2 regions of the Streptomyces tubbatahanensis genome follow, and region 1 is predicted to be linked to the other one. Evidence: riboswitches for the same ligand, from Rfam matches in the RefSeq annotation. Region 1 holds a riboswitch; the other holds the start of a gene.

The links. A riboswitch is a leader RNA that binds a small molecule or an ion and turns the genes downstream of it on or off. The one in region 1 is predicted to bind S-adenosylmethionine.
Region 2: linked by a shared signal. The riboswitch ahead of MMF93_RS08860 (aminotransferase class V-fold PLP-dependent enzyme) and the one ahead of thrC (threonine synthase) in region 1 are both predicted to bind S-adenosylmethionine.

The regions. Positions count from the first base shown of each region.
Region 1 covers NZ_CP093846.1:3,508,035-3,517,448, reverse strand. The annotation lists gene MMF93_RS15000 (extracellular solute-binding protein) at 259-1,485, shown strand; gene MMF93_RS14995 (DUF3263 domain-containing protein) at 1,559-1,873, shown strand; gene otsB (trehalose-phosphatase) at 1,957-2,817, shown strand; gene MMF93_RS14985 (alpha,alpha-trehalose-phosphate synthase (UDP-forming)) at 2,809-4,320, opposite strand; gene MMF93_RS14980 (glucosyl-3-phosphoglycerate synthase) at 4,479-5,501, opposite strand; SAM riboswitch class I at 5,688-5,838, shown strand; gene thrC (threonine synthase) at 5,857-7,164, shown strand; gene MMF93_RS14970 (MoaD/ThiS family protein) at 7,224-7,499, shown strand; gene MMF93_RS14965 (cold-shock protein) at 7,966-8,169, shown strand; gene groL (chaperonin GroEL) at 8,583-9,414, shown strand, end outside.
Region 2 covers NZ_CP093846.1:2,049,800-2,059,213, reverse strand. The annotation lists gene qcrB (cytochrome bc1 complex cytochrome b subunit) at 1-211, shown strand, start outside; gene trpD (anthranilate phosphoribosyltransferase) at 422-1,489, shown strand; gene MMF93_RS08870 (VOC family protein) at 1,637-2,119, opposite strand; partial or broken gene MMF93_RS08865 (uroporphyrinogen-III synthase) at 2,490-3,338, shown strand; SAM riboswitch class IV at 3,436-3,554, shown strand; gene MMF93_RS08860 (aminotransferase class V-fold PLP-dependent enzyme) at 3,764-5,224, shown strand; gene MMF93_RS08855 (NAD(P)-dependent oxidoreductase) at 5,279-5,929, opposite strand; gene MMF93_RS08850 (MFS transporter) at 5,990-7,243, opposite strand; gene MMF93_RS08845 (LysR substrate-binding domain-containing protein) at 7,339-8,277, shown strand; gene MMF93_RS08840 (SMI1/KNR4 family protein) at 8,274-8,690, opposite strand; gene MMF93_RS08835 (hypothetical protein) at 8,712-9,077, opposite strand; gene MMF93_RS08830 (hypothetical protein) at 9,074-9,414, opposite strand, start outside.

The DNA.
Region 1 (9,414 bases):
AATTCTTTTACGGGAATCGAACGGAAGCCAAGCTGATTCCTTACCGGTACCGATCATCTGTAGACGGTGCGGGGGTCACGGAGGGAGACTCCCGCTCAACGGACCGGGGTTGGTGGTGCCAGGGGGATGGGTGGTGCCAGAGGGTCCGCGGCACGGAGCACGTTCTGAGGGTTCGCAGGCTCTAAAGGGGCAGGGAAGCAGATGGATCGGCGTCGATTTCTGGGTATGGCCGCGACCGGGGTGGCCTCAGCGGCGGGAATGACCGCTCTGAGCGGCTGCGGCAGTGGCCCTGGATCCGGCGATGTCACGTTGAAGCTCGTCGCGGCCGACTACGGCAACCCGGGGGCGAACAACAGCTCGAAGATCTACTGGCGGAAACTCGCCGACGCCTTCACCCGTAAACACCCCGAGATCTCCGTCGACGTCACCGTGTACAGCTGGAACGACATCGGCAAGAAGCTCGGCGACATGGTCGACTCCGGCAACCCGCCCGACATCGCCCAGGTCGACTCGTACGCCAGCTGGGCCGCCGAGGGAAAGCTCTACAAGGTCAGTGAGCTGCTCCCGATACCCGACCAGGCCGAATTCCTCGTCTCGCTCGCCGAGGCCGGCGAGGTGCAGCGCGTCCAGTACGGCCTGCCGTTCGTCACCAGCACCCGGGTCCTGATGTACAACAAGGACCTCTTCGCCAAGGCGGGGCTCGACCCGGACAAGCCGCCGGAGAGCTGGGAGGCGCTCAAGTCGGCCGCCCGCAAACTCAAGCAGGCCGGGGTCGAGATCCCCTACGGACTGCCGCTCGGCCCGGAGGAGGCCCAGGGCGAGGCCCTGATGTGGTGCCTGGGCAACGGCGGCTCCTACGTCGACAGCGTCGGCAACTACACCCTCAACTCTCCCGAGAACATCGAGACGATGGAGTGGCTGCGCGACAACCTCGTCGTGCCCGGCTACACGGAGCCCGACCCGCAGCGCGTCGACCGCCAGCAGCTCTTCGAGGCGTTCAGCGCCGGCAAGGTCGGCGTCCTGAACGGACACCCCACCCTGGTGCAGCAGGCCGACAAGAAGGGCCTCGCCTACGGCACCGGCAAGCTGCCGGGCCGGGACGGGCCCGCGGACGGCACCCTGGGCGTCGGCGACTGGATGATGGCCTTCAAGAAGAACGACCACCGCGAGGCGTGCGGCAAGTTCCTCTCCTTCGTCTACGAGGAGAAGAACCACTACGCCTTCGCCTCCCGGTACGGGCTGCTGCCCGTGACCACCAGCGCCTCGGAGCGGATGCGCAAGGACAAGAAGCACAAGAAGCTGTGGCCCTTCCTCGACCAGCTCGCCGGCGCCGAGTTCTACCCGGTGGGCAAGGTCTCGTGGACCGGCACCAACGCCGCCCTCAAGAAGTCCGTCGGCAAGGCCGCGATGAAGGGCGGCGACCCCAAGGCCGTGCTGACCGCGCTCCAGCGCAAGGCGGAAGCGGCCGAGAAGGCGGAGTCGTAGCGGCAGTCGTGAAGGCGGGGCGTGGGGACGCAGTCGTGAAGGCGGAGTCGCAGGGGCGCCGTACCGTGGAGGGATGAGCGCACCGAACGGGGACACCGGCGAGGAGGAGGACGCCCGCACGGGAGACCGCGGCGCGGAGCCCGCGGGCGACGGTGCCGCGGCGGGTCTCTCGGACGAGGACAGGGCCGTGCTGGCCTTCGCCGCGCGCGGCTGGCCCTCGCCCGGTGCCAAGGAGCGGGCCGTCAGGGAACGGCTCGGCATGTCTCCGGTCCGCTACTACCAGTACGTGAACGCCCTGCTCGACGACGCGCGGGCAGCGGAGTACGACCCCGTGACGGTCAACAGGCTGCGGCGGCTGCGGCAGGCGAACCGCGACCGTACCCGCTGACGTATCCGTTGACGCGACGTACCCGTTGACGCGACCGCACCCGCTGCGGGCCGCGGCGGCGCCGGCCTGGTTAGGGTGCGGTCATGTCGCCTGAATCCCTGCCCGAGCCGCGGACGCAGGAGGGGCGCGCGGGGCTCGCCGCGCTCCGCGCCGAGCCCGAACGCGCCGTACTGGCCTTCGATTTCGACGGGACCCTGGCGCCCATCGTCGCCGACCCGCGAGCGGCGCGCGCCCACCCCGACGCGGTGCCGGCGCTCGCCCGGCTGGCCCCGCGCCTGGCGGGCATCGCGGTGATCACGGGGCGCCCCGCGGCCGACGCCGTGCGCTTCGGCGGCTTCGAGGGCGCGGCCGGGCTCGAAGGACTGACCGTCCTGGGCGCCTACGGTGCGGAACGGTGGGAGGCGGCCGACGGCTCCGTCCGCGCGCCCGAGCCCCCGCCCGGGGTGGCCGCCGTCCGGACCGAACTCCCCGCGCTGCTGCGCCGGGCGGGCGCGCCGGACGGTACCTGGACGGAGGACAAGGGCAGGGCGCTCGCGGTGCACACCCGGCGCACGGCCTCCCCCGACGAGGCCCTCGACCTCCTGCGCGCCCCCCTGCACGCCCTCGCCGAGCGGCACGGGCTGATGGTCGAGCCGGGCCGCATGGTCCTCGAACTGCGGCCCCCCGGCGCGGACAAGGGCGCCGCGCTGGCGGACTACGTACGCGAGAAGCGCGCGGGCGTCGTCGCCTACGCGGGTGACGACCTGGGCGACCTGCCCGCTTACGAGACCGTCACCGCCTTGAGGGGTGAGGGAGTACCGGGCCTGCTGCTCTACAGCGCTCCGCAGGCCGGGAACGAGACCGTCCCCGGGCTCGCCGAGCGCGCGGATATGACGGTACGGGGCCCGGCTGGCCTGGTGCGCTGGCTGAGCGGCCTCGCGGCGGGGCTCACCGCGTCACGCTAGCTCCCGCAGCTGGTCGAGGAGCCAGCGGGTGGGCGGGTGCGCGGTGGCCGTCTCGGCCAGACGGCGGGAGTGCGAAGCCCTGGTGGGCGCGTCGAGCCGGAGCGCCGCGTGCACGGCGTCCGCCGTCTGACGCACGTCGAACGGATTGACGCAGAACGCGTCGGCCGCCATCTCCTCGTGCGCGCCCGCCTCCCGCGAGAGCACCAGCGCGCAGCCCTCGTCCGAGACGACGGGGATCTCCTTGGCGACGAGGTTCATCCCGTCGCGGATGGGGTTCACGAGCGCGACGTCCGCCATCCGGTAGGCCGCGAGCGACCGCGCGAAGTCGTCCTTGACGTGCAGCACGACGGGCGTCCACCCGGGGGTGCCGAAGGCGGAGTTGATCTCTTCGGCGACCCGGCCGACCTCGGCGGTGTAGTCGCGGTAGACGGCGAGGTCCTGGCGCGAGGGGTAGGCGAAGGCGAGGTGGACGACGTGCTCGCGCCACTCGGGGCGGTCGGTGAGCAACCGCCGGTAGGCGTGCAGGCCGCGCACGATGTTCTTGGACAGCTCGGTGCGGTCGACCCGCACCAGGGTCCGGCGCGGCAGCCCGTCGGGTCCGGTGCCCACCTGGTCCCGCAGCTGGGCCATCCGTTCCGCGACGTCGTCACGGTGCGCCCGCTCGCGCAGGAAGTCGCCGTCGGCGCCCAGCGGGTGCACCCCGATCCGGGTGGTGCGGCCCTCGTACGTCACCGCCAGGGTGCCGCCCTCCCCGGTGACGTCCGCGCCGAGAACCCGCTCGCAGCACTCGGTGAACAGACGCGCCCAGCGGGTGGTCAGGAACGCGGTGCGGTCGGCGCCGAGCATGCCGCGCAGGACGCGCGCCGCCACGTCGTCGGGCAGCATCCCGTAGTAGTCGGCGGGCGCCCAGGGGGTGTGCGAGAAGTGGCCGATCCGCAGGTCGGGGCGGCGCTCACGCAGGAGCAGGGGGACGAGGGTGAGGTGGTAGTCCTGCACCAGCACGGTGGCGCCCTGCTCGGCCTCCTGCGCGAGGGCGTCGGCGAAGGCGGCGTTGTACGTCTCGTACCGCGCCCACTGGTCGGTGAAGCCGTCATCGAACGCGGGTTCGAGTGACGTCTGGTACAGCATGTGGTGGGTGAACCACAGCACCGAGTTGGCTACGCCGTGGTAGGCCGCCTCGAACGTCTCCGCCGGGATGTCGAGCATCCGCACGGTCTGGCCCCCGGTCTCCGCGCGGTCCAGGCGGCCGCCCGTGCGCCGGGCCGCCTCGCGGTCGCCCTCGCCGAGCGCCGCGCACACCCACACCGCGTCCGTCCCGGGCCCGATGGCCGACAGTCCGGAGACGAGGCCGCCGCCGCCGCGCTTGGCGGTGAGCGTGCCGTCCTCCGCGCGCGTGTAAGACACGGGCCCGCGGTTGGACGCGACGAGTACCTGCGACGACACGGGGGACGACGCGGAAGAAGCGGAGGACGAGGCCTTCGGTGATGTTGCTCCAGCGACCATGCGCGGAGCCTAGCCGTCCCCGAATCCGCTCAAACGTACGCGTGGCCGCCGAACCACCCGCGCGTGGCGAACCCGGACACGCTCCGCCCGCGCGTGGCGAACCCGGACACGCTCCGCCCGCGCGTGGCGTACCCGGACCCGCTCCGCGTGCGGCGCCGTCACGCCGCCACCCGCCGTTGCCCGTATTCGGGCACCGTGCACATCGGCGGGCGCTCCTCCGCGTCCACCAGGTGGCCGCGCGGCTCGAAGCTGCCCCCCTCACCCCGCTCGAACTGGGTCAGCGGCGTCACCCCCGACCGTCCGCCCAGCACGCTCGGACCGTCGCGGTGACCGCCCGGTCCGCCGTCGAGACCGACCCCGCGTTCGATGCGGCGCTGCGCCGTGGCGTAGATGGCGGTGGCCATCCGGCCCAGCGCCAGCCCGTCCTGGTTGCGGTGCAGGCGCACCCCCACGTCGACCTGGGCCAGCGCGTCGAGGCCGACCAGCTCCAGCGCGTCGACGAGCAGCCCCAGCTCCACCCCGTACCCGACCGGGAACGGCAGCTGCTCCAGCAGCGACCTGCGTGCCGCGTACTCGCCGCCCAGCGGCTGCACGAGGCCGGCCAGGCGCGGCCAGTGCAGGTTGAGCAGGGGCCGCGCCACCAGCTCGGTCACCCGCCCGCCGCCCGCCGGGCTGTCCCGCAGCGGACGGTCGTACATCGCCTTGACCAGCTGCACGTCGGGTTCCGTCAGCAGCGGGCCGACGATGCCGGTGACGAAGTCGGGCGAGAACTCGCGCAGGTCGGCGTCGACGAAGCAGACGATGTCACCGCGCGTCACCATCAGTGAGCGCCACAGCACCTCGCCCTTGCCGGGCCTGGCCGCTACCCGGGGCAGCACCTCGTCACGGTGCACGACCCGGGCCCCGGCCGCCGCCGCGACCGCGCCGGTGGCGTCGGTGGAGCCCGAGTTCATCACGATCACCTCGTCCACCAGGGATGTTCCGGTGGCCGGGTGGGGGGTGGCCAGCTCGCGGCGGATGATCGAGACGATGTCGCCGACGGTGGCTTCCTCGTTGAGCGCGGGCAGCACCACGCTGACCGTGGTGCCGGCGCGTCGCTTGGCCGCCAGGAGCGCCTCAAGCGGCCGGTCGGCGGCGCGCCAGGAGCGGCGCCGCAGCCATTGGCCCACTTCATCGAGCACGAGCGCGCCTTCCTGTGGTCCGACTGGGGGGCTACGGACGGTCAGCGGTGATCCATCTCGCGGTTCGGACGTCCCTCTCAAGCGTGACCGCCGTCGGTTACAGTCTTGAACAACGCAGGTGACCTCCGCATCTCGGGGGCCCGCGAACAAACGCCCGAGCGGCCCGACCGCGCGGCGCCATAGTGCAGCTCATCCAGAGGGGCAGAGGGAACGGCCCGTTGAAGCCCCGGCAACCATCCCGCGATCCGCGCGTACGCGGACAGCTGTGGCGAGACCGCCTCGTGGGGACGGTGCCAATTCCGGCCCGTGGCGAGATACGACACGGGGAAGATGAGGAGAAAGGGCCTCGCCTCACATGGCTGTGCAAACCGTTGCAGCGAACAGCACCACCGCCTCCGACGCCTCGGCGCCCTACGACCTGGGCGCGGCCGTCGCCCTCTCCTGCCGCGAGTGCGGCACCCGCACCCCGCTGGGCCCCAGCTTCGTGTGCCTGGAGTGTTTCGGCCCGCTGGAGGTCGCCTACGAGCTGCCGACCGGTGACCCGGAGGGGCTGCGCAGGCGCATCGAGTCAGGGCCCGCCTCGATGTGGCGCTACGCACCGCTGCTGCCGGTGCCCGCCGACGTCGCCGCCAAGCCGAACCTCAACCCCGGCTTCACGCAGCTGGTGCGGGCCGACCGGCTCGCCGCCGAGCTGGGCGTGACCGGCGGGCTCTACGTCAAGGACGACTCGGGCAACCCCACCCACTCCTTCAAGGACCGCCCGGTCGCCATCGCCCTGGAGGCCGCCCGCGCCTTCGGCTTCACCACGCTGTCCTGCTCCTCGACCGGCAACCTGGCCGGCGCCGTGGGGGCGGCCGCCTCCCGTGCGGGGCTGCGCAGCTGCGTGTTCATCCCCGACGGGCTCGAACAGTCCAAGGTCGTGATGGCCGCGGTCTACGGCGGCGACCTGGTGGCGATCGACGGCACGTACGACGACGTGAACCGCTTCTGCTCCGAGCTGATCGGCGACCCGCTCGGCGAGGGCTGGGGCTTCACCAACGTCAACCTGCGGCCCTTCTACGCCGAGGGCTCCAAGTCGCTGGCGTACGAGATCTGCGAGCAGCTCGGCTGGCGGCTGCCCGACCAGATCGTCATCCCCGTCGCCTCGGGATGCCAGCTCGTGAAGATCGACAAGGGGCTGCGCGAGCTGATCAGCCTCGGGCTCGTCGAGGACAAGCCGTTCCGGATCTTCGCCGCGCAGGCCGAGGGCTGCTCGCCGGTCTCCCGCGCCTACAAGGACGGGACGAACGCCGTGCGCCCCGTCAAGCAGCCCGACACCGTCGCCAAGTCCCTCGCCATCGGCGACCCCGCCGACGGTCCGTACGTCATCGACATCTGCAAGCGGACCGGCGGAGCCGTCGACGACGTCGATGACGAGCAGATCGTGGACGCCATGAAACTGCTCGCACGGACGGAGGGCGTGTTCGCGGAGACGGCGGGCGGCGTCACGCTGGGCGTGACGCGCAAGCTGATCGAGTCGGGCGCGATCGACCCCACCCTGACGACGGTGGTCCTCAACACCGGCGACGGCCTCAAGACGCTGGACGCCGTGGCGCCCTCTTCCCGGCCCACCGCCGTCATCCGGCCCAACCTCGACGCGTTCCGCGCCGCCGGCCTGGCCTGACCAGCCGCTTCACGCGCCGGCCCGCGGCAACCCCCTCACACGTAAGGAAGATGCGAAACATGAGCGTGAACGTCCGGATCCCGACCATCCTGCGCACCTACACCGGCGGCCAGGCGGAGGTCACCGCCGAGGGCGGCACCCTCGCCGAGGTGCTGTCGGACCTGGAGCAGAACCACACGGGGATCAGCGCCCGCGTCCTCGACGACACGGGCAAGCTGCGCCGTTTCGTGAACGTCTACGTCAACGACGACGACGTCAGGTTCGAACAGGGCCTCCAGACGCCCACGCCGGACGGCGCGGGCGTCTCCATCATCCCGGCGGTGGCCGGCGGCTGATCGTCCGGCGGTCGATCGTCCGGTGGCCGGACGTTCGGCTTCTGGGATCCGACCGACCACGGAATCGCCCCCTCCGGATCAAATGCGGAGGGGGCGATTCCGCGTTTCGGAAGGCGGTAGAGTGGCGGCAGTTTCCCGAGGTGCCGCACCGCCGCTTGCCGGACGCATATGAGCGCGTGAACGGCGGTGCGACAAGTTGGCGCCGAAAACGCTGTGGCAATTGTCGGGTTGACCCCGTATGCCTGGCCCGACTTGCCCCGGTGGCACCGCAGTTGAGGCGGTTTTTCCGATCAACCGTGCCCAGAATTCTCGTCCGATTGACCTGTTGCACAGGGCGTCCGTGCAGATACATTCAGCGGCGGTCGACGCGTTCCGGCGCACGCCCCCGCTCGCTCGTGGGGGTGAGGTCTGACCCGGGTTCGCGAAGTGCGGGCTCGTGCAAGGGCCAGTAATAGGGGAGTTAGGAATGGCTCAGGGCACCGTCAAGTGGTTCAACGCGGAGAAGGGGTACGGCTTCATCGCGGTCGACGGTGGTGCGGACGTGTTCGTCCACTACAGCGCGATCCAGATGGACGGGTACCGCACTCTCGACGAAGGACAGCGGGTCGAGTTCGAGATCTCGCAGGGTCAGAAGGGGCCGCAGGCGGACATGGTCCGCGTGACCGGCTGAGTGTCGCCGGACTGCGCGGAGGCGCAGACCTCGAACAGTAAGGGGCCGCACCCTGCGGGGTGCGGCCCCTTACTGATGCCCGAATCCACTCGGGACGCGGCGCACGGAGACTCCTCGGAGCCGCTTGCCCCCACCCTCCCCCAGCCTCCGGCCGGGAGGTGCCCCCACCGACCCCCACCCCTCATGGAGACTCCTTCGGAGCCGCTTGCACTCAGCATGCCCGAGTGCTAATCATTGGGTTAGCACTCTACGAGTGAGAGTGACAGACAAGGACCGGGTCGGTGAGGTCCGCGGGCTGGGCGGGGAAGGGACCGCCGGGCCGCAGGCCGTCCGTCGCGGGCGCCACGCGGTCCGGAGCAATCCAACCCTCCCCTTGCGTCGGGCATGGGGGAATCCAGGGAGGACCAACCCACATGGCCAAGATCATCGCCTTTGACGAGGAGGCGCGGCGCGGTCTTGAGCGTGGCATGAACCAGCTTGCCGACGCCGTCAAGGTCACGCTCGGCCCGAAGGGCCGCAACGTCGTTCTGGAGAAGAAGTGGGGCGCCCCCACCATCACCAACGACGGCGTCTCCATCGCCAAGGAGATCGAGCTCGAGGACTCCTACGAGAAGATCGGCGCCGAGCTGGTCAAGGAGGTCGCCAAGAAGACGGACGACGTGGCCGGTGACGGCACGACGACCGCGACCGTCCTGGCTCAGGCGCTGGTCCGCGAGGGGCTGCGCAACGTCGCCGCGGGTGCCAACCCGATGGCGCTCAAGCGCGGCATCGAGAAGGCCACCGAGGCCGTCTCCGCCGCCCTGCTGGAGCAGGCCAAGGACGTGGAGACCAAGGAGCAGATCGCCTCCACCGCCTCCATCTCCGCCGCTGACACCCAGATCGGCGAGCTGATCGCCGAGGCCATGGACAAGGTCGGCAAGGAAGGCGTCATCACCGTCGAGGAGTCGCAGACCTTCGGGCTCGAGCTGGAGCTCACCGAGGGCATGCGCTTCGACAAGGGCTACATCTCCGCCTACTTCGCCACCGACATGGAGCGCATGGAGGCGGAGCTCGAGGACCCCTACATCCTCATCGTCAACTCCAAGATCAGCAACGTGAAGGACCTCCTTCCGCTGCTGGAGAAGGTCATGCAGTCGGGCAAGCCGCTGCTGATCATCGCGGAGGACGTCGAGGGCGAGGCCCTGTCCACGCTGGTCGTGAACAAGATCCGCGGCACCTTCAAGTCCGTCGCCGTCAAGGCCCCGG
Region 2 (9,414 bases), 1.5 Mb from region 1:
GGAGCAGCTGCACACGCTGACGGCGCACGACCAGTACCAGCCGGTCGAGGTGGGCGCGGCCACCGACGAGAACGGTGTGCGGCGCAAGGTCGGCCGTGGTCAGAAGCTGCGGTCGCACCTGTCGAAGGGCTACTACGGCGAGTCCGGGCAGATTCCCAAGCCCACGCAGGAGGAGTACCGCGAGATCGAGAGCAGCCACGGTCACCACTGACCGCGCGCGGCACAGCTGAATCCGCCACACCGGGAGGGGTTCACGGGTACGTCCCGTGGGCCCCTCCCGGCTGTGTCGGGTCGCACCGCCCCTTTGGAGGCGACGCCTTCCATCCCGCTGCCCACGGGGTGAACGGGCGACCACGCCGCCGGTCGGGCTCGATAGGGTGGCGGCACCATTGCGTCGGTCTATAGCCAGGATGTGGTTCCCATGAGCGCTGCTCCCCCCGCCGGAGGCGACACCGTGGCGGCGCGTACCTGGCCCGACGTGCTCAGCGCACTGCTCGCGGGCGAGGACCTGAGCGAGGACGCCACCGCGTGGGCGATGGACCGGATCATGCGGGGCGAGGCCACCGACGCGCAGATCGCGGGGTTCGCCGTCGCGCTGAGGGCCAAGGGGGAGACGGTCGAGGAGATCTCCGGGCTGGTGCGCGCCATGTACGCGCACGCGCGCACGATCGAGGTGCCGGGCCCTGCCGTGGACATCGTCGGCACCGGAGGCGACCGGGCCAAGACGGTCAACATCTCGACCATGTCCTCGATCGTCGTCGCCGGAGCGGGCGTGAAGGTCGTCAAGCACGGCAACCGGGCCTCCTCCAGCGCCAGTGGCGCCTCCGACGTCCTGGAGAAGCTCGGGGTGGACCTGGAGCTGAGCCCCGACCGGGTCGCCGAGGTGGCGGCCGAGGCCGGCATCACCTTCTGCTTCGCCGTGCGGTTCCACCCCTCGCTGCGGCACGTCGGCACGGCCCGCAAGGAACTGGGCGTCGCGACCCCGTTCAACCTCCTGGGGCCGCTCACCAACCCGGCCCGGGTCCGTGCCCAGGCCACCGGCGTCGCCGACGCGCGGATGGCGCCGATCATCGCGGGCGTGCTGGCGGCCCGCGGCTCCTCCGCGCTGGTCTTCCGCGGGGACGACGGGCTGGACGAGCTGACCACCACGGCGACGTCCACCGTGTGGATCGTCCGCGACGGTGCGGTGCGCGAGGAGAGCTTCGACCCGCGCGACGTCGGCCTCGAACTGGTGCCCGTCGAGGCGCTGAGGGGGGCCGACGCCGCCTACAACGCGGACGTGGCACGGCGGCTGCTGGACGGCGAGCGGGGGCCCGTGCGGGACGCCGTCCTGCTGAACTCGGCCGCCGCTTTCGCGGCGCTCACGCCCACCGACGCGCCGCTGAGCGAGCAGATCGCCGCCGGGATGCGGCGCGCCGCCGAGTCCCTCGACTCCGGCGCTGCCCGTGCCGCGCTCGACCGGTGGGTGGAGGCCAGCCACCGGCGGTGACGCGCCCCGCAGGGGCGCGGGGAACTGCGCGACAAGCTCACCACCAGCCCGCGGACCGCAGGTCGCGGGCAGGGGCACTCCCTGACCGGAACACGAGCCGCAGGGAACCCCGCCCCGCCCCGGGGATGTCCCGAAACGGAGGCGGCGTCACCTCCGTGCCGCCGCCTCCAGCGTGGCCACGTCCAGCTTCACCATGCCGAGCATGGCCGCGGTGACCGCTTCGGCCTGCGCGCTGTCCGCCGCCTCCAGCAGCTCGAAGAGGCGACGCGGCACGATCTGCCACGACAGGCCGTACCTGTCCTTGAGCCAGCCACACTGGACCTCCTGGCCGCCGCCCGCCGTCAGCTTCTCCCACAGGGTGTCCACCTCCTCCTGCGAGTCGCAGTCCACCTGGAGCGAGATCGCCTCGGTGAAGGAGAACTCGGGACCGCCGTTGAGCGCCACGTACTCCCGTCCTGCCAGCTCGAAGTCCACCGTCATCACGGACCCCGGCTTCCCCGGGCCCGTCTCGCCGTAGTGGGTGACGCCCAGGATGCGGGAGTCGTCGAAGAGGGAGACGTAGAACGCGGCCGCCTCCTCGGCCTGGGTGTCGAACCAGAGGAACGTCTTGATCTTCTGGGACTGCCGCATGATCGTCATCTCCTGGTCGTTCGGTTCACGCCGTCTGCCAGTACAGACCGTCCGGGCACCGGAAACTCATCGCTCGGCCCGGATGTCGCCCCCCGCGGCCCCACCGGAGCAGTGGCCGGCGACCGCTCCGGCCGACGCCAGCGTGATGTTGCAGCCAGGCGCGGAGGGTGCCGGGAGAGTGCACGCCCGACCCGGCGGGGGAGTTCTCGCAGGTGCCGGTGGGGGAGTGAGCGGATGCTTTCGGAGCAGCCACGGCCGGCAGCGGCAGCCGCGCGGCGGGACGTAGCCTCGTGGACCGGAGAGCGCACCGGGACGAGCCCCTCGTCCCGGTCCGTCCCCGTACGCTTCGTCCACACCTGAGGGAGACGCTGTGCCGGAACCCCGACCCCCGCACGGGCCCACGGGCACCGGAGCGGTCCCGCCCCTGACCGGTTACACCGTCGCCGTGACGGCAGCGCGCCGGGCCGAGGAACTCGGCGCGCTGCTCCAACGGCGCGGAGCCCACGTCCGCTACGCCCCCGCGCTGCGTATCGTCCCCCTCGCCGACGACGCGGAACTGCGCGCCGCCACCCGGCAGCTGGTCGCCGACCCGCCGCACCTCACCGTCGTCACCACGGGTATCGGCTTCCGCGGCTGGATGGAGGCGGCGGACGACTGGGATACGGGCGGGGCGCTGCGGGACGCGCTCGCCGGGGGTGAAGTCCTCGCCCGAGGCCCCAAGGCGTGCGGGGCCATCCGCGCCGCCGGGCTCCGCGAAGCGTGGTCGCCCGCCTCCGAGTCCACCGCCGAAGTACGCGAACACCTGCTCGCCCGCGGGGATCTGACGGGGCTGCGGGTGGCCGTTCAGCTCCACGGAGAACCCCTCGGCGCGTTCCTCGACGCGCTGCGCGCCGCGGGGGCCGACGTCGTCCCCGTACCCGTCTACCGCTCGACACGGCCGCTCGACCCCGCTCCCCTCGACCGGCTGATCGAGGCCCTGATCGCCGGTGAGGTCGATGCCGTCACCTTCACCAGCGCCCCCGCCGTGGCGGGCCTGTTCGCCCGCGCCGAGGAGAGCGGCTCTGTGGACGCGCTGACGCGGGCCCTGCGCGGGCCTGTCCAGGTGGCCTGCGTCGGTCCGGTCACCGCCGCGCCGCTGCTTGAGCGGGACGTGCCCGCGTACTGGCCCGACCGCTTCCGTACGGGCGCGCTCGTGCGGAAGCTGTGTGAGCGGCTGCCGCGGTGACGCACCCCGGCGGCCCCCCGGCGGCGGGGCCCGTCCGGATCGTGGACGTACGGGTGTGCCCCGGACACGCCGTGTGGCATACTTCAGCCCAGGTCACGAGCGACAGCGATCAAGGCCCCGGCCCGCTGTCCGGCAACCCTCCGTCCGTGGCGGGGTGCCCCGGGTGATGACCAGGCCGTAGGACAGCAAGGTCTGCGGCAAGCGCGGATCCCTCTCCGCCAGGGGTCCTGGTCTGCGAGGGAGTCTTTCGTGAGCAAGCGAATGCGCTAGGGCCGGCTCGGCCCCTTTCCCGTCTGCCGTCAGGCGCGCCGCGATGCCGTCTGCCGCCGGGCACAAGGCGCTGTCGTCTGCCGTCCGACAGCGAGGCGATGTCGCCGTCGTCGCCGTTCGTCGTTCCCCCCTGCCCATGGAGCTTCCCCATGCCGTTCAATGCCACTTTTGCCCCGATTGATCCGTCCTGTGCGCGGGAGGCGGCGGCCTCCGCGCCGCAGACGTCGCCGGCCCCCGCCCAGGAGGCGGGAGGGCCCCTTCCCGTTCTCGGCCGCGACGTCCGCGTGCCCCTGGTCACCGGCGGGGAGGTGACCTACGCGGCGCTCGACTACGCGGCGAGCGCCCCCGCGCTCCAGCGGGTGTGGGACGACGTCGCCGCGTACGCGCCGTACTACGGCAGCGTGCACCGCGGAGCCGGCCACCTCTCGCAGCTGTCGACCGAGCTGTTCGAGCGCAGCAGGCGAACCGTCGCGGAGTTCCTCGGATGCCGCGAGGGCGACCAGGTGGTCTTCACCCGGGCGACCACCGATTCCCTCAACCTCCTGTCGGCGGCGCTGCCGCAGGGCACGCGGGTCTTCGTGTTCGAGACGGAGCACCACGCCTCTCTGCTGCCGTGGCGCACGCACGACGTCACGTATCTGGACGCGCCCCGTTCGCCCGAGGCCGCCGTCGCCACCCTTGAGGCGGCGCTGCACGGCGCCCCCGCCGGGCCGAAGCTGGTATGCGTGACGGGGGCCTCCAACGTCACCGGAGAGGTGTGGCCGGTCCGTGAGCTGGCGCGGGCCGCGCACCGGCACGGGGCGCGGCTCGTGCTGGACGCGGCGCAGCTCGCCCCGCACCGCCCCGTCAGCCTCGCCGACTTGGAGGCCGACTGGGTGGCGCTGTCGGGGCACAAGCTGTACGCGCCCTTCGGCGCGGGTGTCCTGGCGGGCCGCGCGGACTGGCTCGTGCGGGCGGAGCCGTATCTGGCCGGTGGCGGTGCCAGCCGCCGGGTGGCGCGGGGCGCGGACGGCGGCGTGGACGTGGAGTGGCACACCACCGCCGCCCGGCACGAGGCGGGTTCGCCGAACGTCATCGGCGCCTACGCCCTCGCCTCCGCCTGCCGGGCTCTCACGGAGGCGGGGTTCGACGGCCTGGTCGCCCGCGAGGAGGAGCTGCTGGCCCGGCTGCGTGCCGGTCTCGCCGGCGTCCCCGAGGTGCGTGTCCTCTCCCTCTTCGGCGAGGGCGCCGACCAGGTGGGCGTCGTCTCCTTCGTCGTCGAGGGCTGGAACAGCTCGCACTTCGCCGCCGCCCTGTCGGCCGAGTACGGCATCGGCGTCCGCGACGGCCTGTTCTGCGCGCACCCGCTGCTGCGCACCCTCCTCGGCCAGCAGAGCGACGCTCCCGGCGAGTGCGGGGCGCCCGAGACCGCGCCGGACTCCCAGCCCTCGCCGGGAGAGGCCCCCGCGCTCAACGCCGTCCGGGTCAGCTTCGGCGCCGGGACGCCCGACGAGCACGTGGACCGGTTCGTCGCCGCCGTACGGGAGCTGGTGCGCAAGGGAGCGCGCTGGAACTACCGCACCGAGGAGGGACGTTGCGTCCCCGAGGCCCCGGACCCCGCCGCGAACTGAACGACGTACCGCCCGCCCGCTCCCTCGCCTTTCCGCCGCCGGGCGGACCCTGGCTCAGGAGGCCACCGTAAAGCGGGCCCGATGGTGCTTCGGCCGCTCAGCCTCATCCATCAGGGCGATGGCGAAGTCCTCCATGGAGAGGGCGGAGCGGCCCGCCTCGTCGACCAGCAACTCGTCGGCGCCCAGCCGGTAGTGCCCGGTGCGGACGCCGGGAGCCAGCAGCGCGGGCGGGCTCACGTACGCCCAGTCCAGCCGCGCGGGTGCCTGCCGCAGGAGCAGCGCGTACTGCTCGTCGCAGGCCAGGGCGATGGGCCGCCACTCCTCGGGGACGTACCTGGGATCGTCGCTCACCCGGACGCGCCCGTCGGTGCCCGGAACCGTCAGGCTTCCCGCGCCGCCGACCAGCAGCAGCCGCACGCCGGTGCGGGCCAGCCCCGCCAGCAGCCCGCGCGCCGCCAGTACCAGGCCCTCCTCGTTGCCGGGCGCGGGGCGGGTGGCGCTGACGACCAGGTCGTGTCCCGTGCTGAGAGCGGCGACGTCGCCGGCGTCGGCCGCGTCGCCCACCCGGTGCGTGGCGCCCGGGTGCAGGGCGGGGAAGCGGGCCGGGTCGCGGACCACGGCGCTGACCTCGTGGCCGCGCGCGAGGGCCTCGGTGACGACCCGGCTGCCGACGTTGCCCGCCGCGCCGAAGACTGCGATGCGCATGGTGTCCAACTCCTGGGTGACGATGCGGATGTGTCGATGAGTAGAGCTGTCGATTTGACGTCAGTGTGAGCTCAAGTGCGCGGTGCTGAGCCGCTCCAGGCCCCACACCGCCAGCGCGGCCGCCGCGAGCCCCGCGCCCAGCAGGCACACCCCGCTCCAGCCGGCGCGCGCCCACACCAGGGCGGTCAGCGCCGAACCCGTGGCGCCGCCGATGAAGAAGCTGGTCATGAAGACGGAGTTGAGGCGGTTGCGGGCCTCGGGGCGCAGCGCGTAGAGCACCGTCTGACTGCTGTTGAGGACGGCCTGCTGTCCGACGTTCAGCGCGACGATGCCCACCGCCAGCCACAGCAGCGACCGTCCGCCGGCCAGGAGCAGCAGCCAGCCGCCGCCCAGCGTCGCGATGCCGCACCCGGTCACGTACTGCACGAGTCCCCGGTCGTTGAGCCGCCCCGCGAAGGTCATCGTCACCACCCCGACCACACCGAGGAGCCCGAACAGCCCGATCCGCGACTCCGACCAGCCGAAGGGCGGCCCGGCCAGCAGAAACGTCAGCGCGGTCAGCTGCACGCTGTAGGCCGCCAGGGACAGGGCGCCGATCGCCGACCGCCAGCGCAGCAGCGGCTCCGCGCGCAGCAGGGAGAGCGAGGAGCGCAGCAGCGCCGGATACGACAGCCGGGCGGTGGACGGTACGCGCGGCAGGTGACGGTGCAGGAGGAACGCCATCACGGCCACTGGTATCGCGCTGACCCAGTAGACGGTGCGCCAGCCGCCCAGTCCGGCCAGCACCCCCGAGACGGTGCGGGCCAGCAGCCCGCCCAGCAGCACGCCGGACATCACGGTGGCCACCGCACGCCCGCGCGCCTCGTCCGGCACGAGGGCGGCCGCGTACCCGACGACGACCTGGGCGCCCACCGCCGTCAGCGCGACGGCGACGGTGCCCGCGAGCAGCAGCGCTCCCGTGGGAGCCGCGGACGTGCACGCGAGGAAGACCGCGGTCGCCGCCAGCAGTCCGACGGCGAGGCGGCGCCGGTCGAGCACGTCGCCGAGCGGGACGATCAGCAGCAGGCCGAGCGCGTAGCCGGCCTGCGAGGCGGTCACCACGAACCCCGCCAGGGTGGCGCTGACGTGCAGGTCGCGGGTGATGAGGTCGAGGAGCGGCTGGGCGAAGTAGTTGCCCGCGCAGGAGAGTCCGGTGGCGACGGCCATCAGGAGCAGCAGGGCGCGGCGGGGCGTCGGCGGGGTGTGCTCGCGGGGGTCCTCTCGTGAGGTCGCGGGCGCCGTGCCGGCCCAGGGCCGGGGTGCGGTGTCGGTCATGTGCCCAGGCTGCGGCCGCCGTTGTCGATGAGTCCAACACATCCTCGTCATGCCAACGATCGCGAAACGAGATGGATGTTCCTAGGCTTGCCCGCATGGAACTCCAGCAGCTGCGCTACGTCGCCGCCGTCGCCGACACCGGCGGCTTCACCCGGGCCGCCGAGCGCTGCCACGTCGTCCAGTCCGCGCTCAGCCACCAGATCGCCAAGCTGGAGAAGGAATTGGGCGCGCGGCTGTTCGAGCGCACGAGCAGGAGCGTGCGGCTCACCCCCGCAGGTGAGGCGTTCCTGCCCGCGGCGCGGCAGTCACTGGAGGCGGCCGAACGCGCCGCCGCCGAGGTCGCCGCGGCCACCGGCGAGATCCGCGGCACCCTCGCGCTCGGCGCCATCAGCACCATCGCCTCCGTCGACCTGCCCCGGCTGCTGCGCGACTACCACCAGCGCTATCCGCAGGTGCGCATCAGCCTGACGTCGAGCCGCAGCGAACTGCTGGCGGAACAGGTCAGGCGCGGCACCCTCGACCTCGCCTTCCTCGGAGTGACCCCGTCCTTCCAGGCGAAGGGCGTACGGTCGCGCACCCTGGTGCGCGACCGGCACGTCGTCATGGTCGCCCCGGGGCATCCGCTGGAGGAGGAGGGCGCGGCCGGACCTTTGGAGCTGGCCCGCCTCGCCGAGGAGACCTTCGTCGACTTCGCCGCCGGCAGCCACGCCCGTGCCCAGACCGAGGAGGCCTTCGCCGCCGCGGGACTCCACCGCGACGTGGCCTTCGAGGCCTCCCACTGGGAGTTCCTCGCCGCCCTCGTCCGCAACGGCATGGCCGTCGCCATGCTCCCCTCGGCCTTCGTCTCCCAGCTGGCCGGGCTGCGCGTTCTGCCGGTCCGCGAGGGACCCCGCCGCGAGGAGCGCCTGGTGTGGAGCGCCACCCGGCTCACCCCGGCGGGCGCGGCGTTCCTGCGGGACATGGGGGACCCGGGCGAGGGCGACGCGGCCGGCCGGGACCTCCGAGACCCGCAGGGTTCCGGCGGAAGGCCCTAACCGCCCAGCGCCCGGCGCAGGTAGCCGTCCAGCCCTGCCGCCGTCCACGTGCGCGAGTCGGTCTCGTGTTCCCAGACGAACACGTCCTCCTCCCGCCTCGGCACCCGCACGAAAGCGAACTGGTCGCCGCCCCCGTCGTCACCGAAGAACAGCAGCGGCTCGAACGGCATGTAGAGCCCGGCGAACTCGGGCGAGGAGCGGAACGCGGCGTTGTCGGCCGCGATCCGCGCGGCGCTCCACACCACGTCCGTGCCGTCCTCGCCGCGTACGCCGTCACACTCCCGCAACAGCGCGGCGAGCGCCTCGGGCAGCGGCTGCCCGAGGGCCCGCGGGATCTCGGCGAGCGCCCGTTCGGTCGCGGGAGCCGCAGGCACGGCTCCGGCGTCGAGGGCCAGTATCCTCTCGCGCCACATGAGCCGAGGATTCCAGGCCCGTCAGCGGAACTCGTGCACGAGCTCGATCGGCCCCACGAGGTGCGCGTTGAACTCCTCCAGCTCCTCGGCGGGCACCCACAGTTCGAGGATCGTCTCGCCACCCGCCTGCCGCACGGGATACCGGGCGAGGAAAGCCGACTCGACGGCGAAGCGCGTCACATAGCCCGCCCCGTCGTGCTTGACGTTCCAGTCGCGGGCGATGCGGATCGCGTAGTCCTCGTTCAGTACGGGGTAGAAGAACGGCTGCTGGGGCAGCCGCGCGGGCCACGCACGCCAGCCCGACCCCCGTACCAGCTCCAGCTCCTTCGGGCCCGTGGGCCGCCACAGCGTGGTCGTCGCCTTCTCCGCCGTCCCCTGCCTACTCATTCCGGCACGCTACCGACGCCCGCACGCACGCGGCCACCCGATTCCACCGCCCCCGCCAAGGGTGCGCACGTCACCAGCACGAACACCCCGAACAGCGTGATCGGCAGCAGCCCCACGGGCCGCAGCGCCCAGCCCGGGTCCTCGCGTACCCACTGCCAGTCCACCACCCAGTTCGCCACCACGTCCGCGGTCATCACCGCCCCCGCCAGCCACACCCCGGCAGCGCGCGCCCCCGCGACGAGGACGACCACGAGCGGGTCCAGCACCACGAGTCCCACGAAGAACACCTGCCACGGCACGGCCGCGATCGGGGCGTACACGTGGATACCGCCCCGCA